Regions from separate parts of the Anaerostipes rhamnosivorans genome, predicted to be linked through region 2. Evidence: predicted binding sites of a transcription regulator. Region 2 holds the regulator's gene; each other region holds the start of a gene.

Region 1 (7,932 bases), 730 kb from region 2:
TGTAATCAGTATCATGGAAATGGCTGTTAAGAAAAATACAACGACATAACTGCCGGCCAGTCCCAATTCCTTATATAGAAAAGAACTGATGACACCTCCGACCACTCCTCCTCCAGCATGGTTTAAGGAAGCATACCGGTAAAGGACACCAGTATCCGACATGTTGATGTCTGTGCCCATCTGCCATATGGCCGCTGTCATGCACAAAAGCAGAACAATAAAAAAGGATTTTTTTACTGAGATGCTGTTGTACTGATTGGAAATCAGCAGAAGGATCATGATCAATATAACGATAGGGGCAACATAATGAACACCACCCAGCACTCCGAACAAAGCGGAACTTACAGTGCTCCCCACTTTTCCGCAGAGCCCAAAATTACTCAAAAATAAAAAAAGACAAACTGCAAAACTTAACAGAACTGCAATTTCCTGATAGAACCCTGCAAAATCTTTTTGCTTTTTCTTCTTTCGTGCCGTGCTTCTTTTCTTGCTTTTTTTAGCTGCCATTCTTCTGGAATCTCTTTTCTACTTAAATTTAATGCTCAATAACCCTTTCTTGAAAGAGTTATATGCCTATTTTACAATTAACCTAAATAAATGTAAAGAGCCTGAACAGAACTCTTTGGTTCCTTTCAGGCTCTTTTGTATGTTTTTATGAGTTTCTTAATGCTGTGTACATACCGCTTTCAATCACGGTTCTTTCTTGATGCCGGCCTTAATATTTGGCTGTCTCAGGCGGAATAAACTGCTCTGCTTCATTCACGAACTTCTTAACCTGTACGCCTGCTTTAACCACCGGAATATTGGTTCCCGCTCCGGCCACACATCCGCCAGGGCAGCCCATTCCTTCGATCAGGTAGCCGTTCTTCTTGCCGGCCTTTGCCTGAAGAAGCATCTTCTTGCACTCTGCCAGACCTTCTACGTGATCGATCTTTATGTCCACTCCCGGATGGTACTCTTTCACACATGCCTCGATGGCAGCGGCAACTCCGCTGGCAACCGCATATCCACGTCCTGCACCGAACGCATCGTTCATCTCTTCTTCTTTGTCGTAGTTACTGAAATCAATGTTCTTGGCTGAGAACATTCCATCCAGCTCTTCAAATGTAATGACAAAATCTACTTCACTTCTGACTGACTTTCTGGAAGCTTCCAGCTTTTTCGCCACACAAGGTCCTACGAATACGATCTTTGCATTCTCGTTGGTCTGCCTTGCCGCTCTGGCTGTGGCAACCATAGGAGTCAGAGCATTGGAGATCTGGTCGATCACCTCTGGGAAGTACTTTTTGCCAAGCATAGACCATGATGGACAGCAGGAAGTCAATAAGAACGGAACTTCTCCTGTTGCAACTCCATGTGCATAGTGGTCCGCTTCCTCCAGTGCTCCGGCATCAGCTCCCACTGCCACTTCCCATACATCTGCAAATCCGATATCTAACAGGGCTGCCTTTACCTTAGCTGGTGATGCCTTAGGGCCGAACTGTCCCACAAAGGCAGGAGCTAAGATGGCGATAACCTCATTACCCTCATTCATTGCCTTGATCAGCTGATAGATCTGAGACTTATCCGCGATGGCTCCAAATGGACAGTTGACCATACACATACCGCATGAAACACACTTGTCCGGATTGATGGTAGCACGGCCTGCGTAATCAGTCTCAATAGCTCCAACTCCACAGGCTACTTCACACGGTCTTTTTCTCTCATGGATCGCGCTGTATGGACATACCTTCTGGCACTGTCCGCACTTAATGCATTTTTCTTGGTCAATGTAGGAATATCCGTCCACAAAGCTTATGGCATTCTTCGGACATACTTCCATACACGGATGCGCCATACATCCCTGGCACTCTCCTCCCACGATAAAAGCTCTATCCTTACATGCGTTGCAGGCTGCAGGGATCACCTGTAAAAGAGGCGGCTCATAGTACTTCTCCGCTATGTTGCTCTCCTTGATCCCTTTTGTGATTCTTGCAGGCTTATCAGCAGGCCTTAAAGACATCCCCATGGCAAGACGGATCCTCTCTCCTACCACTGCCCTTTCACGATAAATACTGTCGCGGTATGTCGGCAGTTCACCTTTCACTAATTCGTATGGCAGATCCTCGATTTCTTCAAGGTCTCGTTGTTCATAGGCAAATTTTGCAATCTCTGTAAACACCTTTTTTCTGATCTCTCGGACCGGGGTCTCAATTCCTCTCATAGCTCCTCCTTTAATGTTCGTTAAAATAAAAACAATCTATGTTTATTCTACACTACTTTTAAGCGAAATTAAAGGATTTTTTTGCTTTTTTTGTACTTTATTCTGTACACAATAACCAGAATTGTTCCCTTATTTTCCCTGAGTATCCTGGATCATCTCCTGAAGCTTTGCAAAGGCCTGGCTCATGCCTCCGATTTCGTTGATCAATCCAAGCTCCACTGCCTGTTCTCCCTCTAAAATGGTTCCTGCATCTTTTACCTGCTCACCGATATGGAGCATCAGTTCCTCCACCTTTTTCTCAGGAACATCGGAATGATCGCTGATAAACCGCGTGATGCGGTCCTGAATCTTTTCAATATTGCGGTAGCTCTGCAAAACGCCAATGAAGGTACCGCTGGAACGGACCGGATGGATCATCATTGTCGCACTTTTAACAATAAATGAATAATCAGAGGAAACTGCCAAAGGCACTCCGATGGAATGGCTCCCTCCCAGCACAAGGGTTACCGTAGGCTTACTTAAAGAAGCGATCATCTCTGCAAGTGCAAGCCCACATTCCACATCACCTCCGATAGTGTTGAGCAGAATCAACACACCCTTAATATCATCAGAATACTCCGCCTTGGCCAGGGCCGGGATCATATGCTCATACTTGGTTGTCTTTGCATTCTGGGCAGACAGCTGGTGGCCTTCCACCTCTCCTATGACAGTCATCACATGGATGCCGCCCAAGTCTAATTCCCCTGTATCTCTCACTTCATTTCTTTGATCTTCGTTCATATTGTCATCCTCACTTTATTTAATTTAAAAAAGAGAAGAAGCGCAATGCTTCTTCCCTTTATTCTCTGTCATTATGAGAAAGATTATTCTTCTCCGATTTCAAAAGATACCAGCAGGTCTTCCTGGTTGACCTGTTCTCCCTCTTTGACATAGATCTTATCTACTTTTCCGTTGACCTTAGATACAACTGTGGTCTCCATCTTCATGGCTTCCACCGTGAGCAGCGGCATATTCACAGTGACCGGATCTCCCTCTTTTACAAGGACCTTTCCGACTGTTCCAGGGATGGTAGAGCCTAAATGTGCCGGATTGCTCTTGTCTGCCTTGATCCTGTGGTCAGCCTTAACCTCAAGGTTGTGGTCTAAGATCTTCACCTCACGCATGGAACCGTTGACTTCAAATTCCAGCAGGCGGTAACCGTTTTCATCCGGCTCTGACATATCCACAAACTTAATGATAAGATCTTTTCCAGCTCCGATGGTCAGGGTCGTTTCCTCACCTTTCCTAAGACCATAGAAGTACACATGACTTTCCAGTCTTGTGACATCGTTATAAGCTTCAAAATGTCTGCAGTAATCCTCATATACTTTCGGATACATAGCATAGCTTAAGGCCTTGCGGTGAAGGGTTTTCTCGTCCTCCATGGATTCATTGTAGAAGAACTCCTTGAGTCCTTTTTTGATCTGATCAAAGTCTTCTGACGGAAGCAGGCTTCCCGGACGGACTGTGATCGGTTTCTTGCCTTTCAGCACAATGTCCTGAAGTTCTTTCGGAAATCCACCTTCCGGCTGTCCGATCATACCTTCAAAATATTCTACCACAGAATCAGGGTAAGATAAGCCCTTGCCTTCAGTCAGAATATTTTCCTTGGTCAGGCCGTTTTTAAACATAAAGATTGCAAAATCTCCTACTACCTTAGAGGAAGGCGTCACCTTCACGATATTTCCAAGCAGGTCATTGGCATCTTTGTACAGACCTTTGATCTCCTCAAAGTCTTCCGCAGCTCCCATTTCTTTTACCTGGGCTAACAGGTTAGAGTACTGTCCTCCAGGAATCTCATACTTATAGATCTCTGTATTCGGAGCATCCATTCCACTTTCAAACTGCTTGTAGACTGGTCTCAATCTCTCATAATACTGGCTCAGTTCTGTGAGCTGATCCGGTACTAATCCGGTATCCCTATCTGTTCCGTAGAGAGCCTCCACCAGAGAGTTCATGGAAGGATTGCTGGTCATAGAGCTCATAGAGCCAATGGCACAGTCTACAATATCCACTCCCGCCTCCGTTGCTTTTAACAGAGTGCTGACTCCGTTGCCTGTAGAATCATGGGTGTGAAGATTGACTGGTATGTTAAGTTCTGACTTCAAGGCTGAGATAAGCTTCTCTGCCGCATACGGCTTCACAAGACCGGCCATGTCCTTGATGGTAAAGATATGGCATCCAAGGCTTTCCAGTTCTTTTGCCTTTTTCACATAATATTCTAATGTGTATTTTGTCTCATTCGGATTCAGAATATCCCCTGTATAGCAGATGGCACCTTCCACGATCTTTCCGGTCTTTAAGGCCGTCTCGATTGGAAGCTTCATATTCTCAACCCAGTTTAAGCTGTCAAAGATACGGAACACATCCACGCCTCGGCTAGATGCTTCTTCGATGAAAGCTTTGACCACGTTGTCTGGATAGTTCTTGTATCCCACTGCGTTTGATGCCCTTAAAAGCATCTGGATCAGCGTATTCGGCATTCTCTCTCTCAGCAGTGCGAGTCTTACCCATGGAGATTCCTTTAAGAATCGGTATGAGGTATCGTATGTCGCGCCTCCCCATGCTTCCACGGAAAATGCATTCTCCATATATTGGTTGGCTGCTTTGGCGGCCCCTGCAAGATCCTTTGTTCTCATACGGGTTGCCATCAATGACTGCTGAGCGTCACGCATCGTGGTATCCGTGACGTAAAGCTTTTTGTCCTGTAAAATCTTCTGCGTGAAGCCTTCGGCTCCCAGTTTTAAGAATTCATCTCTTGCGCCGTAAATCTCTTTCTTTTTATCATACTTCGGAAGAACACGGTCTTCAAAAAACGGTTTTTCTTCCGCTTTCTGTTCGTTGACCATTTTATTGCCGAGGAATTCCAGGATCTTTGTGGCACGATCCTGACTCTCAGGCAGAAGGAACAACTCCGGAGTATCTTCTATAAACGTAGTGTAGCACTGGCCGGTCTTAAAAGTCTCATGGTTCAGCACATTGATCAGGAACGGGATATTCGTCTTGATCCCACGGATCCTTGTCTCTTTTAACACACGGGTAGACTTCATCACAGCCCCTAAGAAGGTGCGGTCATGGGAACATGCCTTTACAAGAAGGCTGTCGTAATACGGTGTGATCTCAGCACCCGCATACGCATTTCCTCCGTCCAGACGGATTCCGTTTCCTGCTCCGGAACGGTAAACCGTAATCTTTCCGGTATCTGGCAGGAAATTATTAGACGGATCTTCTGTAGTGATACGTGTCTGAATAGCATAGCCTGTGGTCTCAACACTTTCCTGGGAAGGAATCTGGATCTCATCAGAATCCAAGGCATATCCCTGAGCTACCTGAATCTGGGTCTGCACGATGTCGATTCCTGTGACCATCTCTGTGACGGTGTGTTCGACCTGTACTCTCGGATTCATCTCAATAAAATAAGGGTTGTTATCCGCATCCACAAGGAACTCTAAGGTTCCGGCATTGCGGTAGCCCACTGCCTTTGCCAGTCTTAAAGAGCTGTCAAAGATGGTCTGCCTTGTCTCTTCCGGAATACTGAAGGCAGGTGCATACTCAACCACCTTCTGGTGGCGGCGCTGTACAGAACAGTCACGGTCATACAGATGAACCACATTTCCGTAATTATCCCCAATGATCTGTACTTCAATATGTTTTGGACTCTTTAAATACTTTTCTATAAAAATCTGGTCGTCTCCGAATGCCTTTTTGGATTCGTCTCTGGCTTCCGCATACTCCTTCGGCATCTCCTGTGCAGTGTGGACGATACGCATTCCGCGTCCGCCTCCTCCGTTGGATGCTTTCAGCATAACAGGATATCCGACTTTTTCTGCAATCTCAAGAACCTCTTTTTCACTATGTACTGCATGGTCGACACCCGGAATAATCGGAACATCCGCTTTGATCGCCATTTGCTTGGAAGAGATCTTGTCTCCCATCGCTCTCATGATGTCGGAAGTCGGTCCGATAAATGTAATGCCGTGTCTCTCGCAGGCATCTACAAATTCCGGATTCTCAGATAAAAATCCATAGCCCGGATGAATCGCATCCACATTCTTCTCTTTGGCAATCCGGATGATGGTCTTGATATCCAGATATGCATCGATCGGCCCTTTATCCGGATTCAGCTGATAAGACTCATCCGCTTTGGAGCGGAACAATGCATAGCGGTCTTCTTTTGAAAAGACGCCAACAGTCGTAATCCCTAACTCATTCAGTGCACGAAATACACGGATTGCAATCTCACCGCGGTTGGCTACTAATACTTTTTTAAATTTCTTTATTTGCATTGGTAAACTACTCCTTATATAAAATTTGTCTTTCCTGGCAGGACAATAATCCGCGCCAGTAAGACGTATTAGAAATCATTATAGCTTAAAACAAATCATATTACAATAGTAGATTGCCCCACAACCTTCGATCGGTCAAAAAAAGACGGCTTCCTATATCGGAAACCGCCTTGGCAATATCTTATTCTGCATCATCTGCATTGTCAGTGATCAATGCTTTCATGCTCAAGCTGATCTTCTTTTCATCCTTTTTGAAGTCAACGACTTTGGCTGTGATTTCCTGTCCAACGGATAAAACATCAGATGGCTTGTCAATATGTTCCTTGGCAATCTGAGATACATGAAGCAGAGCATCAATGCCTGATTCTAACTCAACAAATGCTCCGAAATCAGTCATACGCGCAACTTTTCCGTCTACAACGTTGCCAACTTTATATTTCTCTTCTGCCTTTAACCATGGATTCTCTTCAGGGAATTTCAGGCTTAACGCAATCTTCTCACCCTGGATATCCTTGATCAGTACGGTAACCTTATCTCCGATAGAAAATACCTTTTTAGGATTCTCTACACGTCCCCAGGACATCTCAGAGATATGAAGCAGTCCGTCTGCACCGCCCAAATCGATGAATGCACCGAAGTCTGTCACGTTCTTGACAACTCCGTCAATCTTCATTCCAGGCTCAATCTTCTCGAATAATTCTTTCTGTTTTTCTTTCTTCGCAGCTACTAATAACTGCTTGCGGTCACCAATGACTCTTCTCTTTCTCGGGTTAAACTCACTGATGACAAACTCGATTTCCTGTCCGTCATATTTCTTTAAGTCTCTCTCGTAAGAATCAGAAACAAGGCTTGCAGGGATAAAAACTCTCGCCTCATCAATAATGACACTTAAACCACCATCTAAAACCTGTGCTACAGGCGCTTTGAGTACTTCTTTGTTTTCGTAAGCTTCTTCCAGGCGCTTGTTGCCTTTTTCTGCTGCCAGTCTCTTATATGTCAACAACACTTGTCCCTCACCGTCGTTCACTTTCAGGACCTTTGTCTCCATCGTATCTCCTACTTTGGCGATTGTTGTTAAATCTAAGTTAGCTGCATCATTAGAGTATTCGCTGCGTGTCAGGATACCGTCAGCTTTATAACCGATGTTTAAGATGATCTCATCTGGCTTTACGTCAATGACTGTTCCTTCCACTACCTCTCCGTTACGAATCGTAACTAAACTTTCCTCTAATAATTGTTCAAAACTCTTTTCCGTCATGCTAGCATGAACCTCCTTGATAATTTTCTCTGGGGTGGATGCCCCCGCTGTAATACCTACCTTACCAGTCGATTCAAAAAGTTTCAAATCCAGGTCTTTAAGTGTCTGCACAAAAAAGGTGTTCCCACACTCCTTCTTGCTGATCT
Region 2 (7,932 bases):
GCCACTGCAAACCCGTCAACGCCGATCTTGTTTAATGCCTTTGCCACCGGAACTGCCCCGTGGCCGTATCCGTCCGCCTTGATCACCGGCATAATCTTCGTGTCCGTTCCAACAATGTTCTTTATCTCACTGATATTGTGGCAGATCGCATCCAAGTCTATGGCTGCATACACTCTATAGTATTGATTCATCATTGATTCCTCCTAAAATACTGCTGAGAGCTTCTATGATGTCGGAAGCCAGCATACTGTCATATCCAAGTCTCTTTGCGGCCTCGTCTCCCGCAAGGCCGTGGACGTACACACCCAGAGCCGCAGCTTCCAACGGTTCCATGGCCCGTCCTAAAAGGCTTGTGATGATGCCGCCCAGCACATCGCCGCTTCCTCCCGTGGCCATTCCGTGATTTCCGCTGCAGTTGTAGTAAACAGGCTCATCTGCTGACACTACCAGTGTTGTGGCATCTTTGAGCACCACCACACTTTGAAACAGGTCCGCTGCACGATGTGCTGTTTCAGGCAGGTTTTCTTTCACCTCTTCTGCTGATGTCTCCAGCAGTCTTGCTGCCTCCTTAAGATGCGGTGTCAAAATGCACCCGGCCGGATAATCGATCCGCAGCTTGTAATGGCTGACCGTATTTAAACCGTCTGCGTCCAGAACAAGTGGTTTTGTTCCGTCGGACAGTACGGTTTCTAAAAGCCTTTTTGTCCGCTCAGATACGCCCATTCCAGGACCGAATAAAATACAATCACACCATCTAAGAGAAGCTTTTAGATCTTCCTCTGCCCCGAACAGCACTTCCGGAAGCATGGACAGAAGGATCGGGCGGTTGGAGGCGTGGGAAATCACCTTTACCAGCCCGCTGCCCATGCGCAGGGCACTTTTTGCCGCGAAATAGGCCGCTCCTGACATGGATTCATTGCCTGCAACGATCAGGACCTTCCCATAGGTTCCTTTGTGGGAATCTGCGGTCCTTTTGGGCAGTCTTTTAAGATCTTTTCTGTCATAAGTAAATCCCCGGGCATATTTTTTTAAAGTCTGGTCAAAGAAACCAATCCTCTCCACAAAAAGCCGGCCTGTATGATCCTTGCCCGGATAGAGAAGATGCCCCGCTTTTGGGCCTCCAAACGTCACTGTGGCATCCGCTTTGACAGCACACCCAAGGACCTTTCCCGTATCCCCGCTGATGCCTGAGGGAATATCCACGGACATTACCTTGGCTTTGCTTGCATTGATTGCCTCTATGGCAGTACGGTACGAACCAGAGATCTTTCTGGAAAGCCCCACACCGAACAGCCCCTCCAGGATCCAGTCATAATCATTATAGTTGACACTGGTTTCCGCCTCATAACCCAGTCGGTTTAAGATGCCCAGCTGGGTCTTTAAGTCTTTGGATGCCTTTTCAAGATTTCCTACCACCGCGAAATCTACTGAGTAGCCTTCCTCCAAAAGAATCCTGGCCGCCGCCAGCGCATCCCCTCCGTTGTTTCCGCATCCTGCCACGGACAGAATCCTGTCCTGTTTTTGGACAGAAGCCTTAATCCTGCCAGCAATCTTTTCGCTGGCCCGCTCCATCAGTACAAGGCCCGGCACTCCGATGTCTTCTATTGTTTCTTTATCCACGTTCTGCATTTCCTGGTTTTTTAATACATATTTCATAGACATTCTCCTATGACAAAAGCCTGTGCCAGTTCTCCTGTATTAGTGATTGACACATGAAACTTTGTGATCTTTTGAGCCGAAGCCATCTGTTTGGCTCTCCCTGAAAGTTTTAAATAAGGCGCTCCTTTTTCATTCCGTAACACTTCGATCTCATAAGGCTCCAATCCGAAGAAGCCGGTTCCAAATACCTTGGAAACGGCTTCTTTAACTGCAAAATTCCCAGCAAGAGTCGTACTGTCTGAGCCCGCGTACGCCAGTTCTGATTCTGAAAATATCCGGCTGAGGCCTTTTTTCCTCTCAGTCATCTTCTGAATCCGCCCAATCTCAACAAGATCAGTCCCAATTCCCACGATCATGACGCTCCTCCCGTCTACTCCCCGGTGTCTTCGTTGTCTTCCCGGCTGTGGATATTGTAAGTCAGTGTCATGAGAGATTCTGCCAGATGCACGTTTTCTACGGTAACGCTGTCCGGCAGTGTAAGATCCACCGGCGCAAAATTCCAAAAGCCTTTGATGCCCCAGGATGCCAGCTCTTTGGCGATCTTGGGCGCCTGGTCCTGCGGAAGTGTCAGAGCAGCGATCTTGATCTCATGATTTTTAATAAATTCTTCCATATCATCGATATCGTGAACTTCCACGCCGTGCACAGTGATGCCGATCAGTTTCGGATTCACGTCAAAAAGCGCGATCACCTGGAATCCGATGCTGTTGTTGTTGAAATCCTGATAGTTGGCCAGTGCCTGGCCGAGATTACCCGCGCCCACGATGATCATCTGGTTACTCTTATCAAGCCCCAGGATCTTACCGATCTCCACATAAAGATTTTCCACGTTATATCCGTATCCCTGCTGCCCGAAACCTCCAAAATTATTGAGATCCTGGCGGATCTGGGATGCAGTCACCTTCATCCGCTCACTCAGTTCTTTGGAGGAAATCCTTGTAATGTTCTTTGCTTTCAAGGCTCCCAAATAACGGTAATATCTAGGTAATCTCTTTATAACTGCCGGTGATATATTCTTATCCATTGATGACATTATTACCCTCCCACTTATTTTATCAACTTCCTAAATTAAATAAATTATATAAGATTGTCTAATATCTGTCAAACTTTTAGTGCGTTTTTTCAGAAATTATGTTATGCTAATAAAGAATTTTTATTGCTAAGAAGTTTTGAAGGAGTACACTATGGTTTTATCTTGTCAGAATATACATAAAACTTTCGTTGACCAGGAAGTCCTGAAAGGAATATCCTTTCATATTAATGAAAAAGACCGTCTTGCCGTGATCGGATTAAATGGGGCTGGGAAATCCACCCTTTTAAAGATCATCATGGATCAGATGACCCCCGACGAGGGAGAGATCCACAAGAAAAAGGATGCCGAGATTGGTTATCTCGCACAGCACCAGGACCATACTTCCTCCCTCACCATTTACGAAGAGCTTTTGACCATCAAGCAAGATGTGATCGAACTGGATAAAAAGCTTCGGTCCCTGGAACAGATGATGAAGCATTTAAGCGGCAAAGAGCTTGAGGATAAGATGGAGGAATACACCAGAGCCACCCATTTATTTGAACAGAAAAACGGGTTTGCCTATGAAAGTGAAATCACTGGTATCTTAAAAGGCCTTGGTTTTAAAGAGGAAGACTTCCAGAAGCAGATCGCAACTCTCTCCGGTGGTCAGAAGACACGGGTTGCCCTGGGAAAGCTTCTGCTCATGAAGCCTGAGATCCTTCTTCTGGATGAGCCCACCAACCACCTGGACGTGGAATCTATTCAGTGGCTGGAAACTTACCTAAGCCACTATGAAGGAGCTGTGATCTTAGTCTCCCATGACCGGTATTTCCTGGACAAGATCGTCAACAAGGTCATGGAGATCGAGGCTGGACATGCCATGCTCTTTGATGGAAACTATTCTGCATTTATCCAGAAAAGAGACCAGGTAAAAGCCATTCGGTTAAAGGAATACGAAAACCAGCAGCAGGAGATCAAACATCAGAAAGCGGTCATCGAAAAACTCAAACAGTTTAACCGGGAAAAATCGATCCGCCGTGCTGAGAGCCGTGAAAAAATGCTCGATAAGATCGACGTGATCGAGAAGCCAATGGAGATTGACGGGAAAATGCGCTTTTCCATCGAACCGTCCATTGTCAGCGGGAATGATGTCCTCACTGTGGAACATCTGGAAAAAAGCTTTGGGTCACATACGTTGTTTTCCGATATCGATTTTGAAATCTTCCGGGGAGAACGTGTGGCGCTGATCGGCGCCAACGGTACTGGAAAAACCACCATGTTAAAGATCATTTGCAAGCAGATGGCAAAAAACAAAGGACAGATCAAACTGGGCTCCCAGGTGTCCATCGGATACTATGACCAGGCCCAGGACAACCTGCACCCGGAAAAGACCATCTTTGACGAAATATCAGATTCCTTCCCAGAACTGACCAATACAAAGATCCGCAATACCCTGGCTGCTTTTCTTTTTAAAGGAGAGGATGTCTTCAAACTGATCTCCTCCTTAAGCGGCGGGGAAAAGGGACGGGTATCACTTGCAAAGCTTATGCTCTCCCGTGCTAATTTCCTGATTCTGGATGAACCGACCAACCATCTGGACATCCATTCCAAAGAAATTCTGGAATCCGCCTTATCCCAATACACAGGAACTGTTTTGTATGTCTCTCATGACCGTTATTTCATTAACAAGACCGCCACAAGAATCCTGGAGCTTTCTCCTTCCAAAGGGCTTCACTCCTATTCCGGGGATTACCAGCATTATCTTTTTGAAAAGGAAAAGGAAGGAACAGAGGAACTACAGACAGCCGAAGGTGAAAACGTCTCAGACACCAAGCTTAACTGGCAGAAGCAAAAAGAGGAAGAGGCAAGGCGCCGCAAAACTAAAAACCGGCTGAAAAGGGTGGAGTCGGAGATTGAACGGCTGGAAGAGGAAAACACAAAACTGGAAGAAGAAATGTGTCTCCCGGAAAACGCTGTAAACACACAAAAGCTGCTGGAACTCTCCACAGCCAAAGCCCAGAATGACCAACAGCTTGAAACATTTTATGAAGAGTGGGAAACCCTCTCTGAAGAAACAGAGTAGCAGATAACGTTGTTTAGCACTGCTGCCAACGCGCATTTCATACCCTTCGGGTGAGCGTGCTCCGCACTGGCAGCTCGTTAAAAATAGTGTAATATCTCACGAAAGGCGCCAATCTACGCTAGTTTTTCTCCGCTGTTGGAAGGAGGCCTTTCCAGAGCCGACTGAGAACAATGGAGAAAAACTTATAGCATTTTTTCGTTTGTTTGTTTATAATAGACAGAGTACCATTTTTAGGAGGTTACAAAATGAAATTATTATCATTCGCCGTACCGTGTTATAACTCTCAGGAATATATGAGACACTGCATCGATACTTTACTGATCGGTGGTGACAAAGTCGAGATCCTGATCATTGACGATGGTTCTACAGACAATACCGGCATGATCGCCGATGAATATGAAAACAAATACCCTGGCATCTGCCGTGCAATCCATCAGAAGAACAAAGGGCATGGAGGTGCCGTGAATACCGGTATTGCCCATGCCAAAGGAATCTACTTTAAGGTCGTGGACAGCGATGACTGGGTAAACGAGCACGCTTATGAAGAGATCATGAAGAAATTGGAGACATTTTACCGTCAGGGAACGATTGTTGATATGTTTATGTCCAACTATGTCTATGAAAAACAGGGCGTGAAGAAAAAGACGGTCATTCACTACCGCCATTCCATCCCTATTGAGGAGCTGTTTACATGGGATGATGTGAAGCGTTTCCCACTGAGCCAGTACATTTTAATGCACTCCGTCATCTACAGGACTTCTCTGCTCCATGAGTGCCGCTTATGTCTGCCGGAGCATACATTTTATGTAGACAATCTATATGTGTTTAAACCGCTTCCTTATGTGAAGACGATCTATTACCTGGACGTGAATTTCTACCGATATTTTATCGGCAGGGACGATCAGTCTGTCAACGAGAACAATATGATCAAAAGAATTGATCAGCAGTTCTTTGTCACACAGGCAATGATCGACTACATGAGCAGCTTTGAGCTTGTGAACAAACCATTATACCGCTATATGAAACATTACCTGAGTATCATCATGACTGTCTCTTCTGTGATCGCCATCAAATCCGGCACCCCGGAGCACATTCAGAAGAAAAAAGAGCTGTGGAGATACCTAAAAACCAAAAACAAAAAACTTTACCGTCAGATCCGCGGATCTCTGGTAGGAAATGCCGTAAACCTTCCGGGATATGGAGGGCGGAAAGTCGTTATCGCAGCCTACAAAGCAGCCCGGAAATTTATCGGCTTTAACTAAGAATTATAAAGATGACATTGGATCCTTATCGGTTTCAATGTCATTTTCTATTATCTGCTCTGTTCTTCCCTCCACTATAACACCAGGCTTTTTGTTTGTGCTACCATGAAGATAGAAACGGAGGTGGAATCATTATGAACACTTATAAAACATCTGAAATCGCGTCCATGATCGGAATACACCCAAACACCGTAAGGCTGTATGAAGAATCTGGGCTGATACCAAAACCGGAGCGTCAGGCCAACGGATACCGTATCTTTACCGATCTACATATTGCCCAGCTTCGGCTGGCCCGTCTGGCTTTCCAAATCGAGGTACTGCAGAACGGCCTTCGGAAAAAAATCGTACAGATGGTAAAGGTATCTGCCTTGGGGGATTATGACACGGCACTTCTTCTGACCAACGAATATCTGGACCAGATCCGTAAGGAACGCTTTAACGCGGAAGAGGCCATAGAGATCGTAAATCAGATCATATCCGGCGAGAGTTCAGAAAACACTCTTTCCCTTAAAAGGAAGGAAGTATCCGAACAGCTAAACATCACGATGGATGCCTTAAGAAATTGGGAGATGAACGGCTTGCTTACAGTCAAACGGAGACAAAACGGATACCGGGTGTATACTGGAGAGGATATCAGACGGCTTAAGATCATCCGTTCCCTGCGCTGCGCAAATTATTCTTTAGAAGCGATCCTAAGAATGCTCTCCCACCTTTCTAAAAATCCAAGGGCAGATATCAAATCGATATTGGACACGCCGAAATCCGATGACGATATCATCGCTGTGTGCGATAACCTGATCTCTTCTCTGGCAGATGCGGAAGAAAACGCCATAGACATGATCCGCATGCTAAAAGAAATGAAAAAATTTTTTTCCTAAACCCTCCACTTTACCACCAGCGTTTCTGTTGGTGGTATTCTTTTGTTACAAAAAACAAGGAGGTATCAATCAATGCAAGAAATCATCAAAGTCAGTCAACTGACAAAAACATACTCCGGGACTCCTGCGGCAGATCAGATCAGTCTGTCGGTAAACCGAGGAACCGTATTCGGTCTGATCGGCGCCAACGGTGCCGGAAAGAGTACTGTGATCGAGTGTATGTTAGGCACGAAAAAAGCTGACAGCGGCAAAATCTCCATTCTTGGAATGAATCCGCTTAAAGAAAGAAAAAAACTCTTTGAGAAAGTGGGAGTTCAATTTCAGGAAACAAATTATCAGGACAGTATTACCGTACAGGAGCTCTGTCAGGTCACTGCTTCTCTTTACCATGAAGCTGAGGATCCCCTGGAGCTTCTTTCCAGGTTTGGAATCGCGGATAAACTGAAAACCCAAGTAAAGGATTTATCCGGCGGTCAAAGACAGCGTCTTTTCATTATCCTTGCACTCATCCCAAAACCTGAAGTGGTTTTTTTGGATGAATTGACAACAGGGCTTGACGCCAGAGCCCGTCGGGAAGTTTGGAACATTCTTTCCCTGCTCAAAGAAAGCGGACTGACAATTTTTCTCACATCCCATTTCATGGACGAGATCGAAAAGCTATGTGACTGCATCTGCATTTTGAAGAAAGGAAAAATCATATTTTACGGCACCGTGTCCGAAGCAATCGACTCAAGTCCCCACAGTCGATTTGAGGACGCTTATCTTTGGTATACTGACGAGGAGGAACTGACATATGAAAACTTATAAGACAATGCTGAAAAATGAGTTAAAAATATCCCTGAGAGGTATGGATATGGTCATCTTTGCGATCTGCGTCCCAGTTGTGGCCCTGGCTCTCATCGGAATCCTTTACGGAAATAAACCTGCTTTTTCAGGTGCGGAATTTACTTTTCTGGAACAGTCCTTCGGGGCTGCTGCCACAATATCAATCTGCGCGGGAGGAGTCATGGGGCTTCCGCTGGTAGTGTCGGACTACAG
Region 3 (7,932 bases), 480 kb from region 2:
TGCTGACCCCATAAACGGTAATCTTTCCTTCTCTGTGGTACTGTTCCAATTTATCAAATAACGGACCTACCGGTACTTCCGGATTATCTCTGTGAAGCATATAAATATCAAAATGATCAAGGCCCAGCTTCTTTAAACTGAAATGAAGATCTTCATCGATACACTCTGGATTCACCCTCTGCTGTTCCGGAAAATGAATGTTGTTTTCATCTACATAATGATGACATGCTTTGTTTGTGAACATCACTTTTTTCCTTAATTCAGGATTCTCCTGGATCCATACTTTCAGATAATCTTCGGCTTTTCCTCCAAAATAAAATCTTCCGGTGTCAATCACATTTCCACCGACCTCGATGTAACGTTTGAGCTGTTCGTCCGCATCCTCTTTCAGACCCGGATGAATCCATGCGGTTCCAAAAAATATTTTAGAGACCGGCGTATCCAAACCTTTAATTTCTACATAATCCATGGCAGTTTCTCCTTTTCCCTTGTTATTTTTTTGACATTATCAATTATATAAATTTGTCATTCTATTAACAATACAACTGGCAGCCCGAATTCATAACATTATTGTTATATATCTGTTTGAATCAACCCAACAGTATGTTATATTAAAAGAAAAAGGAGGGAGAAAGGACATGAACCTGACCCAGCTTCAGTATTTTGACGCCCTGGCCAAAAACCAGCACTATTCCCGGACTGCCGAGGAACTCTCCATCGCCCAGTCTTCCCTGAGCCGCTCTATCAGCCAATTAGAAGAGGAACTTGGCACCTGTTTGTTTGAAAAGAAAGGAAGAAATGTTGTCTTAACGAAATATGGTGAATTATTTTACCGCCATGTCCATGCCGGATTATCCGAGATCGGCACTGGAGTCCAGAGCGTAAAGGAACTCATGGACCCCAGGAAGGGAATGATCGACCTGGCCTTCATCTACGCCCTGTCATCCAGCTATGTCCCCCGGATCATCCAGGACTTTTCCTCACAGCCGGAAAACTGTGGATACCAGTTTCATTTTTATCAGGGAAACACTCCGTCTATCATTGATTTATTAAAAGAAGGGACCTGTGACCTTGGCATCTGTTCCTACTTTTGTGACGAGCCGCTGATCGAATTTACCCCGGTGACAGAATGTGAATTAAGGATCGCTGTGTCAAAAAATCATCCTCTTGCACGCAGATCAGCTGTCTCTCTAGAAGAAGCGGCTGAATATGACATGATCTTTTCACTGGATAAAACACAATTCTTAGAGCAACTGTTTCAAGATAAAGGGATTTCCCCAAAGGTGATCTCACGAATGCAGGAAGACCATGCCATCGCGAGCCTGGTCTCTATCAACTATGGGATCTCGGTACTTCCATATGATGAAACTCTGCTGAGCCATGATATCCGCCTGATCCCCGCAGCACCGGAACCTCTGTTTCGGAAATTTTATCTGGCAGTACAAAAAAATCACTATCTGTCGCCTGCGGCAAAGGCATTCTACCGGTTTGTCCGGGGAGGATTCTAAACCTTACGCATTTTGTGTGCATCCTTGCGGAGCGTTTTTATTTCATAGAACGCACTTTCCTATGGAACAAAAAAAGGGCTCTCCTGTGAAGGAAAACCCTTTTTTGTGATCTCTACAGTCCCTGGTTCTTATGAAGAAACTGGAGCATATCGTTTAATTCGTTGACTGCTGCCTGTCCCGGTGCAGATGCTTTTTTTGCCGCACCAAAGGTTAATGCAGATCCAAACACCTCACCGCAAAGACGGCTGATCAAACCCATTCCGGCCATAGACATGGTGATGATCGGACGGTCAGCATGTTCTGTATACATCTCCTCTGTGGCAGCGAGCAGTGTGAGAACGTCTTTTCTGCAGGTCGGCATCACTGCGATTTTTGGAATATCCGCTCCCAGCTCCTGCATTTTCACAAGTCTGCCTACGATATCTTCTTTTGCTGGGGTCTTGTCAAAATCATGGTTGGAAGCAACCACTTTGACACCACATTCATGGGCAGCAGAAACGATATCTTTTACAATATCATCTCCTGTGAACACTTCCACATCCACTAAATCCACATATCCGCTTTTTGCAGCATTTTTGTTAAGTTCTGCGTAGGGCTCGGCCTCGATTGCCTTTTCCCCGCCTTCTTTTGAAGTACGGAATGTAAACAGGATCGGCGTTTCGCCTAACGCCTCTCTTAAATCTTTTAATACATCTTCTACTTTGTCAAAGTCAAAGACTCCTTCGAACCAATCGACTCGCCATTCCACTACATCTACCGGAATGTCTTTAAAAGATTTTGCTTCTGTAATGATCTCGTCCTTTGTTACTCCGACGATTGGCACACAGATCTTAGGGACACCTGTGCCAATCTCAATATTTCTTACTTTTACTGGATTCATTCTTTACTCCTTTGCCGCTCTTTCTTCCATTGCCTTATATCTGACATTGACAAACAGTGCCAGCAGCACACCTACAACCGTGATTCCGATATTCATCAGTAAAATATCAGCTTTGTCCATTGTACCAGCCAGAGAAAGGATTGTATAGTTTGAAAGGCTGGATGCAATCATAACAATACTTGTGATGGTTCCCTTGATTTTCGGGAATAAGTCGTTTGCAGTTGCGGTAACAAGCTGAAGTACAACTGCTCCTGCGGAATATCCAACCACTGCAGAACCGATATAGCAGATAGATGGAGTCTTTAATAAGTAAACTAAGGCGATCATGATGGTTGCAATCAATGGGTAGACAAATAAGAATCTGACGCCTTTGATTTTATTAACTAATAAAGTTGTAACAATGATCGCTACCAGAGAACCTGTGCTATAGTATGTCTGCATAACAGAAGGATCTCCGATTTTTGCATATTCTTTCGCAAAATCCTGAGCACAGTTTAACCATAACTGGAATGTTGCAGTTCCTGTAAATCCGATGATGATCAATGCAATGCTCTCTAAAGAGAAGTTTGCATTTTTGATATCCTGGATCAGAGATGTTTTTTGTGCGCCTGCAGCTTCCATCTTTGGAAGTGGTGCAAATAATACGAGCACACCGATGATGATAATGGCAACACCGCAAACATATAATAATACATTTAAAGAAAGGTTCGCACCAACGATGGCTCCGATCATAAACGGCATTAATAACTGAGAACATGAAATTGAAAACTTGGTCAGCATGGTTGCCATACTGGATCTTGGAGCCAGGATTTCAACACAAGCTGGTATCACACCGGTATCCAGGAATGAGTTTGCGATTCCTCCTAATACAGCTGCTATGTATGCAACCGTCATATTTGGTGACATAGCAAGGCCTAAGAAAAAGATTGCGTAAGAACCTGCACCGATAATGGAGGCCACTTTTCTTCCCATTTTATCAGAAAGAGGTCCTGCAAATGGAAGGGCGATCAATCGTCCAAGCCCCAGCGCTGCCGCTACCATTGTTACCAGCCCGATGTCAGAAGCTCCCCACTGCTTTACCAAAGTTTCTTTTACTGCTACCTGGCCTAATACAGAACATCCGATACCATGGATAAAATAATTTAAGTATAAAATAAAGGCACTTGGGTAATATTTTTTGTTCATAATAGATTCCTCTCTTGAATTTCCTCTTATTTAATCGTATTTAATATCCAGCACTTCTTTCATGTGGTCAATCGGCATATGTTTTCCGGTCCACAGATAGAAAGCGGCGTCTCCCTGGAACAGCATCATTCCAAGTCCATTCATTGTCTTGCAGCCGACTTCTTTTGCCATCTTTAACAGTGCTGTCTCTCTCGGCGCATACACAGTATCTGTGACGATTAGGTCTGGACGTAGGAAGGATGCATCAGGAATCACTGACTGGCCTTCTAACGGCTTCATTCCAACGCCTGTAGCCTGAGCGAACAGATAGCTGTCTGCAATCTCTTCCTTTAATTTATCTTTGTCTTCTAAATCGTAAAGGTTTACGATACAATCTGTGTTGGCACGGATCTTTTCAACTGTTTTCTCCGCGTTCTCCCAGAACTTATCTTTCACATTAAAGATTGACATCTCTTTCACACCATCAAGCGCCGCCTGAATCTCGATCGCTGTGGCTGCACCGCCTGCTCCTGTGATTGTCATTTTTTTGCCGATCACGTCAATATCATTATCCTTCAGTGACTGCATGTAGCCGATGCCGTCTGTGATATGTCCTGTCAAAACTCCGTCTTCGTTGACGATCGTGTTGACTGCTCCTGCCATTTCAGCAGCTGGTGACAGCTTATCCAAGTACTGTCCTACGACTGTCTTATTTGGCATGGATACGTTAGATCCTTTCAGCTTTAAGGCGCGTAAGCCTTTTACTGCATCTTCCAGTGTATCATTATCAACCTCAAACGCTAAGTATGCATAGTCAAGTCCTAATGTGGCAAATGCTTCGTTGTGCATCGCCGGTGAACTGGAATGTCTGATCGGATATGCCATCAGCCCGATTAATTCTGTATGTCCTGTGATTCTCTCTGCCATGTGTCATTCTCCTTTTTACTTACCCTTTTTTATTTACCCTGTTACTGCTTCACCCAAAAGTTAATTTTTTAACAACCTTACAAAAACCATTATACACGCATCCCATTGATACTTCTAATACATCTTTCATCATTTTTTAATAGCTTTTTGCTATCATTTATGTTATCCTTCCATATATAAATAGCCATTGAATATTTCCAATGAAATGAGGCCTGCCCTATGAATTTAAACCAACTAATATACTTTCAAAAAATCGCCACACTACAACATTATCACCAGGCGGCAAAGGAATTGAACGTTTCCCAGCCCAGCTTAAGCCGTTCCATCGCTAACCTGGAAGAGGAACTTGGACTTCCCCTTTTTAGGAAAAACGGAAGGAATATTGAGTTGACAAAGTACGGAAAGATCTTTTTAGAGCATGTCAATAAAATCCTAGATGAGGTAAAGATCGCAGAAGACAAAATGAAGGCGCTCTCCAATACCAAAGGCGGCCACATCGACCTGGCCTATGTATTTCCTCTGGCAAAGTCCTATATTCCCCATCTTGTGAGGAGCTTCCTGGATTCAGAGGGGAACCATAATATCACGTTCTCCATGACACAGGAGATCACCAATAAAATGATCCGTGACCTCAAGTCCGAGAGATACGATGTGATTTTTGGATCTTATGTTTCCAACGAACCTGATATTGAGTTTGTTCCGGTCATCAACCAGGAAATGGTCATCATCACACCTCCCGAACACCCATTAAAATATAAGAAAGAAATCTTTCTGGAAGATTTGCTGGACTACCCTGTAATCGGCTACGACCGGACCTCCGGCCTCGGACAGTTTACAACCTCCATTTATCGACAAAACCAGATGGAACCTCAGATTGCCTTTGAGACTTCCGACGAGAATGCGATCGCCGCCCTCGTGTCTGAAAACTTTGGTATCGGATTTGTGGCCCATGTGGAATCATTGAGAGAATATGATGTTGACATCCTTCACTTAAGCAATCTAAAACCGTATCATACGGTTTATATGGCCTACATGAAAAATAACATCATGATTCCGGCTGTAGAAAAATTCATTGGCTTTGTCAAAAGAACAATAGATACAGTCTATTGATTTCTTAAAAAATATCAATTTGTTAAATATTTATCCTTGCCTTATAATAGACTTATCATTACAGATCACCCAAATGCAATGATAACAACCCCATTTAGAAATCGTTGATCTTTTTTGGAGGTTATAAAATGAAGTGCAATTATAAAAATATTTTCAGTCCGCTGACAATCAAAAACATGACAATGAAGAACCGTATCATGATGACACCTATGGGAACCAACTACGGAGAACAGACCGGAGAGATGAGCTTTCTTCATATCAATTACTATGAGCAGAGAGCAAAAGGCGGCGTAGGGCTGATCATGGTGGAAAATGCCAGTGTGGATTCCCCGCTTGGCTCCAACGGTACCACTCAGATCAGAATTGACCATGACAATTACATGCCGCGTTTCTTTAAACTCTGTGAGACCATCCATTCTCACGGTGCATGTATCGGATTACAGTTAAACCACGCAGGTGCTTCTGCACAGTCTAAGCGTACAAACATGCAGCCAGTATCTGCATCAAATATTCCATCCAAGGCAGGCGGAGAAATCCCACGTCCTCTTACAAAAGATGAAATCTATGCCATTGTTAAGAAATACGGCGAAGCTGCTGCCCGCGCACAGGCTTCAGGTTTTGACTGTGTTGAAATCCACGCAGGACATTCCTACCTGATCAACCAGTTCCTATCCCCTACCACCAATGTAAGAACCGATGAGTTCGGGGGATCTGCTGAGAACAGGGCAAGATTTGCAAAACTGGTATTAGAGGAAGTCAGAAAACAGGTGGGACCGATGTTCCCTATTTTTGTCCGTATCAGTGCCGATGAATTTATGGAACACGGCAATACTCTGGAAGACACTTTGGATTATCTCCAATACTTCCAGGAAGAAGTCGATGCGTTTGACGTATCCGCGGGATTAAACGGATCCATCCAGTATCAGATCGATGCCAACTACCTAGAAGACGGATGGAGATCCTACATGGCCAAAGCGGTCAAAGAAAAATACGGCAAACCTTGTGTGACTATGGGAAATATCCGTGACCCTCGTGTGGCTGACGATATCCTTGCACGTGGTGACGCTGACATCATCGGTATGGGCCGCGGTCTTATCGCAGATCCTTGCTGGGTAAAAAAGGTTGCTACAGGACATGAAGACGAACTTAGAAAATGTATTTCCTGTAACATCGGATGCGCAGGCAACCGTATCGGAGTCAATCGTCCGATCCGCTGTACGATTAATCCTACGGTCAATGACGGAGCTGATTACAAAAAGCATAAGATCACAAAACCGTGCAACGTAGTCGTCATAGGTGGAGGTACCGCCGGACTGGAAGCGGCATGCACGGCTGCTGAAGTAGGCTGTACGACGTTCTTATTGGAAAAAGAAGACCACTTGGGCGGACTTTCCGTAGAGATCTCCAAGATTCCTGACAAGAAACGTCTGGGTGACTTTCCTCACTACTTACAGGTGAGAGCATCCAAGTTAAACAACCTGTTTATCTTCAAAGGACAGGAGGCTACACTTTCAGTGATCGAAGCTCTTCATCCGAACATCATTGTCAATGCCACAGGATCCAATCCTCTTCTTCCACCGATTAAAGGTCTTCATGACCATATCGACAAAGAGGGATCCAAGGTTGCTTCTATCTCAGGAATGATCAACCACTTAGCAGATTATCCAGAAGACTGCACAGGCAAAAAAGTCGTTGTGATCGGCGGCGGTGCTGTAGGACTTGACGTTGTAGAATACTTCGCACCAAAAGGCGCCGAAGTCAGCATTGTGGAAATGATGCCTGCCATTGGAAAAGATTTAGATCCTGTTTCCAAATCCGGTGTCACGGCTCTTATGAAAAAGCATGATGTAAACCAGATGCCAAATACGGCTCTCTGTGAAGTCAAGGCTGATTCCTTCCTTGTAAAAGCAGACGGAGAAGAAAAAGATCTTCCGTTTGACTATGGATTTGTCTGTCTGGGTATGCGTGCCAATGCGCCGATTCTTGATGAAGTCCGTGAGGCATATGCAGATACCAACGTAGAAATCGTCAATATCGGTGACAGCGTACGCGCAAGACGTATCATCGACGGCGTACAGGAAGGACACAATATCTTAAGAGTTCTTTCTGACATGGAATACTTATAGACAACACTTGCCAAACTCTTTTCATAACAATTTTTCATAACAGAGAGAAAGGGAACCATGCTGGTCATGGTTCCCTTTCTCTCATTTGTTCTCTTCTACTCATGAAATTTCAACGGAAGTCGGTTCTTTCCTTACTCACCTTTTTGTCTATTGATTAAATTGCTTATACTCATAACTGCCGGAAATGCTACTCCTGCAACCACCCAAACGATCCAAC
Region 4 (7,932 bases), 890 kb from region 2:
CCCCCGTTCATATACGGCCGGTTAGTAAGGTCTGCTTTTGCAGGCAGATTCGGGTGAACGGCATGAGCGTTGTCCGCAGAGATCATAAAGCTGTCCGCGACTGCCATGCGGTACTGCTGTGAAGTCCTCCCCAACGCTTCATTGACGCGGAACAGTACATCCATAAGGAAAGTAGACCCCGCTCCCTGTTTTGTTCCGCTTCCCACCTCTTCATTGTCAAACGCGCAGTACACATTCATATACTCACTACCCTCGCTGTTGACAAAGGCCTGCAGGGATGCGAAAACACACTGCAGGTCATCAAGCCTTGGCGCTGACAGATATTCTCCTTTGGCTCCCCATATGGTGCCCGGCATCCGGTTATATAAATATAAATCCATTCCCAGAATATCCTGCGCTTCCACGCCAGCCGCAGAAGCGGCCTCAGATAGAAATGTGTTCCCGGCATTTTCATCCCCAAACAGCGGAAGCATCTGTATCTGGGCATTTAAGGCCTCATCCTCTGCTCCCCTTTTCATATGAATCGCCAGTCTCGGGATCATAAGAAGGTCCCTGTCAATCTGGACCAGCATTTCTTTCAGATCATCCCCTTCCCTCACAACAAGCTTTCCTGCAACAGACAGAGGACGATCCAGCCAGGAATCCATCAACATTCCCCCGTATTTTTCCGTATTCAGCTTCGTATAGTGCTTTTCTACCTGGATCTCCGTGTGTTCCTTTATCTTAAATGAAGGAGAATCCGTATGGGACGCGGTGATGTGAAACCCTTTGAACTCTTTCTCCGGCACACAAAACGCGATAACGGAAGATCCGTTTCTCTGGGTAAAATACTTTCCTCCCTCCTGGATCCTCCATTCCTCCTTCTCCTTCAGTTCCAGGAACCCGTTCTCCACCAGCTCTCTTCCTATCTGAGCTGCAGCAAAATAGCTGCACGGACTTTTTTCTATAAAACGGAACAGTTGTCCGTTGATTTGATCTGACATGACCTGCCTCCTTTATGATAAACAACACAGTCTGAAATCTATTCTCTGCTATTTTAACAAAACAGAGTGTCAAAAGAAAGTCACGTGCAAATTTCTTTATAAAATTACTTTTATTATGTTTCATTAATAAATAAAGCTACTGATAAATTTATAATACAAATCATAAATAATATAATAGAAACAGGTAAAGCATTCATAACATCAAAATCATTCATGATCCATATTAATAGTATAGAAATTAAAATTAAACTTGGTATGATCAGTCTTTTTATTCCACTTTCATCTTTAGATAATTTTGTCTGGAAATATAAACTGAATATTAGTATCAATATATAAATTGCAGTAAACATAAGATTTATTCTCATATTATTAAATTTTCCTCATTTCATATAAAAATTTATTTTTTTCCTTCTAACCAAATAATTCGATGAAAAAAATAGCAGCAGGAAAGAGTTCTTTCCGCTGCATTTTCTCTTTTAAACTATTCGTTTATTCCAGCCAAATGTCTCAGTGAAGCCTTCAAAGCTTCCTGTTCCTGATGTCCCATATCCTTCAGTACAATCCTGTTAACCTCTTCCACTGTGTCCAGAATCGGTTCTTCCAAGTCATTTCCCTTATCTGTCAGAATGATCTCCACAAAACGCCGGTCTTCCTTGCTGACTTTTCGCTTGATCAGACCCTTTTTTTCCATTCTCTCAAGAACCCCTGAGATCGTAGAGTTCTCCAGTTTCAGCTCCTCCGCAATCTCCTTCGGGCTGTTTTTCTTCTTTACCCAGAGACAGTACATAACGCCGTACTGAACTGGTGTCACGTCATACTTAGCAAGCTGTGAACTCATCTCCTGAAACACCGCATGCTGCGCTGTAGTCAAAAGATAGTTGATACATTGATTCAATTCCATCGGTTCCTTATCCCTCCTACACAAAACTGCATACTGACACCACAAACTGTTAGCATGCTATATATCTCATCATATCTGTTACCCAAACTTCTGTCAAGAAGACAAAGAAATAATTGCCTGACCTAGAACAACGTTGGCAACACAAAAGGGATGCCACAAATGACATCCCCAAAAGATCCAGAGTTTATATTAGGCCTATCTGAAGATAGCTCCGCTTACAACGAGCTTCTGGATTTCATTGGTTCCCTCATAGATCTGAGTGATCTTCGCATCTCTCATCATACGTTCTACATGGTAACCCTTCATATACCCATTTCCACCTAACATCTGTACTGCTTCTGTTGTCACATGCATAGCGGCCTCTGTACAAAGGTATTTTGCCTTTGCTGCCGGGATTGAGTAAGATCTTCCCTCGTGTTTATCTGTAGCCGCTTTGTAAAGCATGTATCTTGCAGCGTCGATCTCCATTTCAAGTTCCGCCATCTTAAATGCAAGATACTGGTTTTTATATAATGGTTTGCCGAACTGTTCTCTGCTCTTTAAGTATTCTTTTGCGATCTCAAATGCGCCCTCCGCGATACCAAGCCCCTGCGCGGCAACGCCGATGCGTCCTCCATCCAAAGTCTTCATGGCCAGCTTAAATCCGTCCCCAGATGGAACGACCATATTCTCTGCAGGTACTCTGACATTTTCCAGGATCATCTCAGAGACCTGCGCAGAGCGGATTCCCATCTTATCCTCCACCTTGCCTACAGAAAATCCAGGAGTTCCTTTTTTTACTACAAAGCAGGAAAGACCCTTTGCTTTCTTCTCAGGTTCTGTCAGGGCATATACCGCTGTATAATCGGCCAAAGGTCCGTTGGTGTTAAAACACTTCATACCATTTAATATGTATTCGTCCCCATCTTTTTCAGCCACAGTGACACATCCGCCTGCGTCTGATCCGGCATTGGGCTCTGTGAGTCCAAAGGATCCGAAATGCTGTCCGGACAGTACCGGTGCTAGAAATTCATTCTTTTTCTCAACGGAAGCATCAGAGTTCATAATGCTTCCGCCATACAGAGAGGTGGAAACAGAATAGGAAATACCCACAGAGGCATCTACTTTTGAGATCTCTTCCACTGCCAGTGCATAAGAAAGATAATCGGCTCCCTGTCCTCCGACTTCTTTCGGATATGGAAGACCGATCAGGCCCATATCCCCCATCTTCTTATAAAGATCTACCGGAAACTCACTGTTTGCATCTCTCTCCAGCACACCTGGCTGCAGTTCTGTCTGAGCAAAGTTCCTTGCTGTTTCCTGAATGGCTGCCTGCTGCTCTGTTAATTCAAAATTCATAGATAGTTACTCCTTTCACCCAAAATAGACTATAAACTTGATATAAATATTATCATTTTATATCCATGTATTTGCACGCTAATATTTTGTAAGCTAAATATATCACTCTTTGTGCATACTGTCAATAAAATTTTATATTTTTTTATACTTATATACAATTTACATAAAACATATTGATAAACCATTGACAACCAGGCGAATATAGTCCATATTATAAGCATAAATAATATTTTGTATCCCAAATATTTGTGCGCCAATATGTTAATTTTCTAACGAGAACTTATCAAATGTAATCTGTATGTTATTCTAGGAGGATTTGTAATGAACAATTTATTAATGGAAGTAGAAAACGAAGTCGCAGTTGTAACAATCAACAGACCAAAATCATTAAACGCTTTAAACAGTGAAACTTTAGCTGAGTTAGACCAGTGCTTTACAGAGATTTCAGGACGCAAGGACATCAGAGTGGTGATCCTCACAGGATCAGGCGAAAAATCCTTTGTAGCTGGTGCTGATATCTCTGAAATGGTCAATGCAACTCCTGCAGAAGGAAGACAGATGGGTCTTTTGGCAAAAGAAGCATTTCTTAAGTTAGAGACAATGCCTCAGGTAACCATCGCTGCCGTCAACGGTTACGCTCTGGGAGGCGGATGCGAGATCTCCATGGCATGTGATATCCGTGTAGCTGCGGAAAACGCAAAATTCGCACAGCCAGAAACAGGACTTGGAATTCTTCCGGGATTCGGCGGAACACAGCGTCTCTCCCGTTTAGTAGGAAAAGGACGCGCAAAGGAATTGATCTTTACATGTGACCAGATCGATGCCGAAGAAGCTTACAGAATTGGTCTTGCAAACAAAGTAGTGCCTCAGGCGGAGCTGATCGATTACTGTAAGAAGATGGCTGCAAAGATCATGTCCAAAGGAAGCTACGCAATTTCCCTTGCAAAAGAAGCGATCAACACAGGAATGGACACAGACTTAAGCAGCGGTCTTACATTAGAAGCTGACTTATTCGGACTTGCATTCTCCACTGCTGACAAAAAAGAGGGTATGACAGCATTCCTTGAAAAACGTAAAGCTGATTTAAAAGATTTCTAGGAATTACATAACACCATTTTATCAAGGAGAAAGACTATGGGAAAAGTTAAAATTATCACAGCAGATCAGGCTGCTGCCCTGGTGGAGGATCATACAACGATCACAACCAGCGGATTTGTTGCCAGCGGAATGCCGGAAGCTCTCACAAAAGCTTTGGAAAAAAGATTCAAAGAAACCGGATCCCCCAAAAACCTGACTTTGTTTTATGCTGCCGCCCAGGGAAACCGTGACGGAAGCGGCGCGGATCATTTTGCCCATGAAGGTATGACAAAACGTGTCATAGGCGGACATTGGAACATGGTTCCTGCACTGGGACAGATGGTTCTGGACAATAAAATCGAAGGCTATAATCTGCCTCAGGGAACACTGGCACAGTTATACCGTGCCATCGCAGGTCACAAACCCGGCGTTATCAGTCATGTAGGATTAAATACATTTGCTGACCCACGCATTGAGGGCGGTAAATTAAATGACATTACAACCGAAGATATCGTCGATGTAGTTGAAATCCTGGGAGAAGAGAAATTATTGTACAAATCGTTCCCGATCAACATCGGATTTATCCGCGGTACATATGCAGATGAACACGGCAACGTAACTCTGTCTCACGAATGTGCCACCACAGAGGTCACAACCATGGCTCAGGCCGTAAAGAACAGCGGCGGAAAGGTCGTTGTACAGGTAGAAAAGGTCGTTTCAGACGGCACCTTAGATCCAAAATTAGTCAAGATCCCTGGAATTTATGTGGATGCCGTTGTGGAAGTAGAAGACATGAAGGATCACGAACAATGCGTGGGCTGTGATTATGATGGTTCCATGACCGGAGACTTCCGGGTTCCGTTAAGCAGTCTTGAGTACCCGCCTCTTTCCGCCAAGAAGATCATTGGACGCAGAGCAGCCATGGAACTGACAGAAAACACGGTTGTAAATCTAGGCATTGGTATTCCAGAGTACATCTCCATGGTAGCCAACGAAGAAGGCATTGGAGATTACATGACTCTGACTGTAGAGGCCGGACCAATCGGCGGTGTACCTCAGGGAGGAGCTAAATTCGGAGGCGCTGTCAATGCTGAATGTATCCTAGATCAGCCGTACCAGTTTGATTTCTATGACGGCGGCGGAGTTGACTATGCATTCTTAGGACTCGCACAGGCAGATAAAGACGGTAATATCAACGTAAGCAAGTTCGGTCCAAGGATTGCGGGCTGCGGCGGTTTCGTCAATATCACCCAGAACGCAAAACGCTGCTACTTCTGCGGAACTTTTACTGCAGGAGGTCTGAAGACATCCGTAAAAGACGGGAAACTTATCATTGACCAGGAAGGAAAATCAAACAAATTCCTGGATACCGTAGAACAGATCACCTTCAGCGGTGAATACGCAAATAAAGTCGGCCAGCCGGTTCTCTATATCACAGAACGTGCTGTATTCGAACTCAGAAAGGACGGCGTCTATCTGACAGAGGTTGCCCCTGGTATCGATATCCAGACACAGATCATCGATCATATGGGATTTGCTCCAAAGATGGAAGGAACGCCAAAGTTCATGGATGAAAGAATCTTCAAAGATGAGCTGATGGGCCTGAAGCACGATTAACGATCCACAAATAAAGGAGGGTTTTTGTGAATTTACAAATCTTAGTCTTAGTCCTGGCGATTGTCCTGTTTGGAGTTCTGGCATTTAAACAGATGAGCGCTTTGATCCTGGCTCCGCTTGTCACGATCTTTGTTGTCATCTGCTCGAAACTCCCAATTCTGGACTCGTTAAAAAATGCGTTCATGCCTGCAGCGTCCGACTACGTGACAAAGTATTTCCTTGTCTTCTTTGTCGGCGCACTGTTTGGTTCTGTTTACCAGTATACTGGAGCCGCAGAATCCATTGCCAGAGCCATCGCAGGTCTCTGCCGCGGAAAGTTCGTGGCACCGATCATCATGATCATCACCGGTCTTTTGACCTTTGGAGGAGTCAGTGGCTTTGTTGTATTCTTTGTTATCTATCCGATCGCTCTGAACTTATTTAAAGAGGCGAACCTTACGAGAAGGCTTATCCCGGCTGCAATCTCTGCCGGATGCTGGACCTGGTCCATGAGCGGCCCTGGTTCTCCTTCCATTCAGAACGTTATTGCTATGGATAACCTTGGTACACCGGCAACTGCCGCATTTGTTCCATCTCTGATCACAACGGTTGCTATGTTTTTAATGATCTTTGTATGGCTGGAAATGCGCGCAAGAAAGTTTACAAAAAAGGGATACCGCTTTATTGACAAATCTTTAAAGTATCAATTAAGTGAAGAGGAGACGGCAATTGATGAAAACAAAGATCTTCCTCATGTTGCCATCGCTATCCTTCCGATCATTGTAATCCTGGTACTCTTTAACATTGTAAAGCTGCCGGTAGAGACATCCGTATTTGCAGGCGTGGCTCTGGCTACAGTTCTGATGTTCAAGAGAGTCAAAGGCATCAACGAATGGATCAATGTCTTTAACAAAGGGGCATCTGATTCCGGTGTCGCTATCCTGAATACTGCCATTGTCGTAGGATTCGGCGGCGTTGTGCAGAAAACACAGGGGTTTACAGATCTGGTCGCTGCTCTCAAAGATATGAGCATGCCGCCTCTGGTATTTGTAATGATCACTGTGGCTGTCTGTGCAGGAGCCTGCGGTTCCGCTTCCGGCGGGATGGGCGTTGCCTTCAATGCACTGAAGTCTACCTATATCAAGATGGGAATTCCTCTGCCTTATGTACATAGGATTTCCGCAATTGCCGCTGGTACATTGGATACCCTTCCTCACCAGGGAGCGCAGATCACTCTGCTCGGCATTTGTAAAATGACCCATAAGGAAGCCTACTGGGATATTGCGGTTACGCAGATTATCATACCATTTATATCCTGCGGAATCTTTATCGTTTTAGCTTCTTTTGGACTATAAACTTATCTATAGAAGATCCGTGAAATACCGGATCTTCTTTCTATTCTCTTAGTAGTTCTCTCAATATTTTTTGGGCATCCCCGACGATCCCATAGTCGCAATAATTAAAAATTGCCGCATTTGGATTGTTATTGACTGCGATCACGGTCTTTGCCCGGACTCCGGTCATATGCTGGATCGCACCGGAAATCCCAAAAGCCAGATAGAGATCCGGTTTGGTTGTGAATCCGGTCTGGCCGATCTGCTGCTCCGGCGAGGTCCATCCTGCATCCACACATGGTCTTGTGCAGCCCACCTGGGCACCGATTTCTCTTGCAAACCGTGTAAGGAGTTCAAATCCTTCAGGCCCTTTCAGTCCCCGTCCGCCGGCTGCGATGATCTTTGAATCTTCCAGAGATATCTTGTTGCCGTCTTCTGTGATCAGCTCCAGCATCTTTTTCCGCTCTTTGATATCTTCCAGCCAGTCAGCCGCCACCATGGTGATACCGCCTCTTTTTCTTTCCGTCCTGCAGGCCTTCTCAAAAATCCCGGGCTTTACAGAAACGATCTGTACGTGGGCCTTTGGCATCGATACTATAGACATTCTTTTTCCGTCAAACGCCGGCTTGCTGATCAGAAGTTTCCCTGTTTCCTTGTCAATCTCCAGGTCAGCCGCGTCTGTCACCACTTCTGTTCCAAGAAC

Evidence for each region. Region 2 encodes Rex, which represses fermentation and respiration genes when NADH is low (regulators of the CRP and FNR family bind a similar motif). Its sites were predicted from a motif close to ATTGTTAANTANTTAACAAT; they were not measured.
Region 1: a site for Rex is predicted at 2,220-2,239, ahead of AR1Y2_RS06405 (4Fe-4S dicluster domain-containing protein). Genes of this name have one in related genera too.
Region 3: a site for Rex is predicted at 4,536-4,555, ahead of AR1Y2_RS07750 (shikimate dehydrogenase). Genes of this name have one in related genera too.
Region 4: a site for Rex is predicted at 3,395-3,414, ahead of AR1Y2_RS05615 (enoyl-CoA hydratase-related protein). Genes of this name have one in related genera too.

Annotation. Positions count from the first base shown of each region.
Region 1 is NZ_CP040058.1:1,302,739-1,310,670, reverse strand. Features, by position in the region: gene AR1Y2_RS06410 (DNA translocase FtsK) at 1-507, opposite strand, end outside; gene AR1Y2_RS06405 (4Fe-4S dicluster domain-containing protein) at 716-2,203, opposite strand; gene AR1Y2_RS06400 (ClpP family protease) at 2,333-2,983, opposite strand; gene AR1Y2_RS06395 (pyruvate carboxylase) at 3,067-6,528, opposite strand; gene AR1Y2_RS06390 (bifunctional 4-hydroxy-3-methylbut-2-enyl diphosphate reductase/30S ribosomal protein S1) at 6,710-7,932, opposite strand, start outside.
Region 2 is NZ_CP040058.1:2,036,265-2,044,196, forward strand. Features, by position in the region: gene alr (alanine racemase) at 1-191, opposite strand, end outside; gene AR1Y2_RS10110 (NAD(P)H-hydrate dehydratase) at 175-1,656, opposite strand; gene acpS (holo-ACP synthase) at 1,653-2,015, opposite strand; gene AR1Y2_RS10120 (redox-sensing transcriptional repressor Rex) at 2,030-2,692, opposite strand; gene AR1Y2_RS10125 (ABC-F family ATP-binding cassette domain-containing protein) at 2,844-4,754, shown strand; gene AR1Y2_RS10130 (glycosyltransferase family 2 protein) at 5,000-6,016, shown strand; gene AR1Y2_RS10135 (MerR family transcriptional regulator) at 6,151-6,894, shown strand; gene AR1Y2_RS10140 (ABC transporter ATP-binding protein) at 6,967-7,701, shown strand; gene AR1Y2_RS10145 (ABC transporter permease) at 7,688-7,932, shown strand, end outside.
Region 3 is NZ_CP040058.1:1,561,103-1,569,034, reverse strand. Features, by position in the region: gene AR1Y2_RS07770 (aldo/keto reductase) at 1-469, opposite strand, end outside; gene AR1Y2_RS07765 (LysR family transcriptional regulator) at 639-1,508, shown strand; gene aroD (type I 3-dehydroquinate dehydratase) at 1,621-2,388, opposite strand; gene AR1Y2_RS07755 (MFS transporter) at 2,392-3,573, opposite strand; gene AR1Y2_RS07750 (shikimate dehydrogenase) at 3,604-4,479, opposite strand; gene AR1Y2_RS07745 (LysR family transcriptional regulator) at 4,699-5,589, shown strand; gene AR1Y2_RS07740 (oxidoreductase) at 5,718-7,715, shown strand; gene AR1Y2_RS07735 (helix-turn-helix domain-containing protein) at 7,847-7,932, opposite strand, start outside.
Region 4 is NZ_CP040058.1:1,142,951-1,150,882, reverse strand. Features, by position in the region: gene AR1Y2_RS05630 (M18 family aminopeptidase) at 1-983, opposite strand, end outside; gene AR1Y2_RS05625 (MarR family winged helix-turn-helix transcriptional regulator) at 1,465-1,884, opposite strand; gene AR1Y2_RS05620 (acyl-CoA dehydrogenase family protein) at 2,080-3,222, opposite strand; gene AR1Y2_RS05615 (enoyl-CoA hydratase-related protein) at 3,544-4,320, shown strand; gene AR1Y2_RS05610 (acyl CoA:acetate/3-ketoacid CoA transferase) at 4,357-5,916, shown strand; gene AR1Y2_RS05605 (GntP family permease) at 5,943-7,250, shown strand; gene AR1Y2_RS05600 (electron transfer flavoprotein subunit alpha/FixB family protein) at 7,291-7,932, opposite strand, start outside.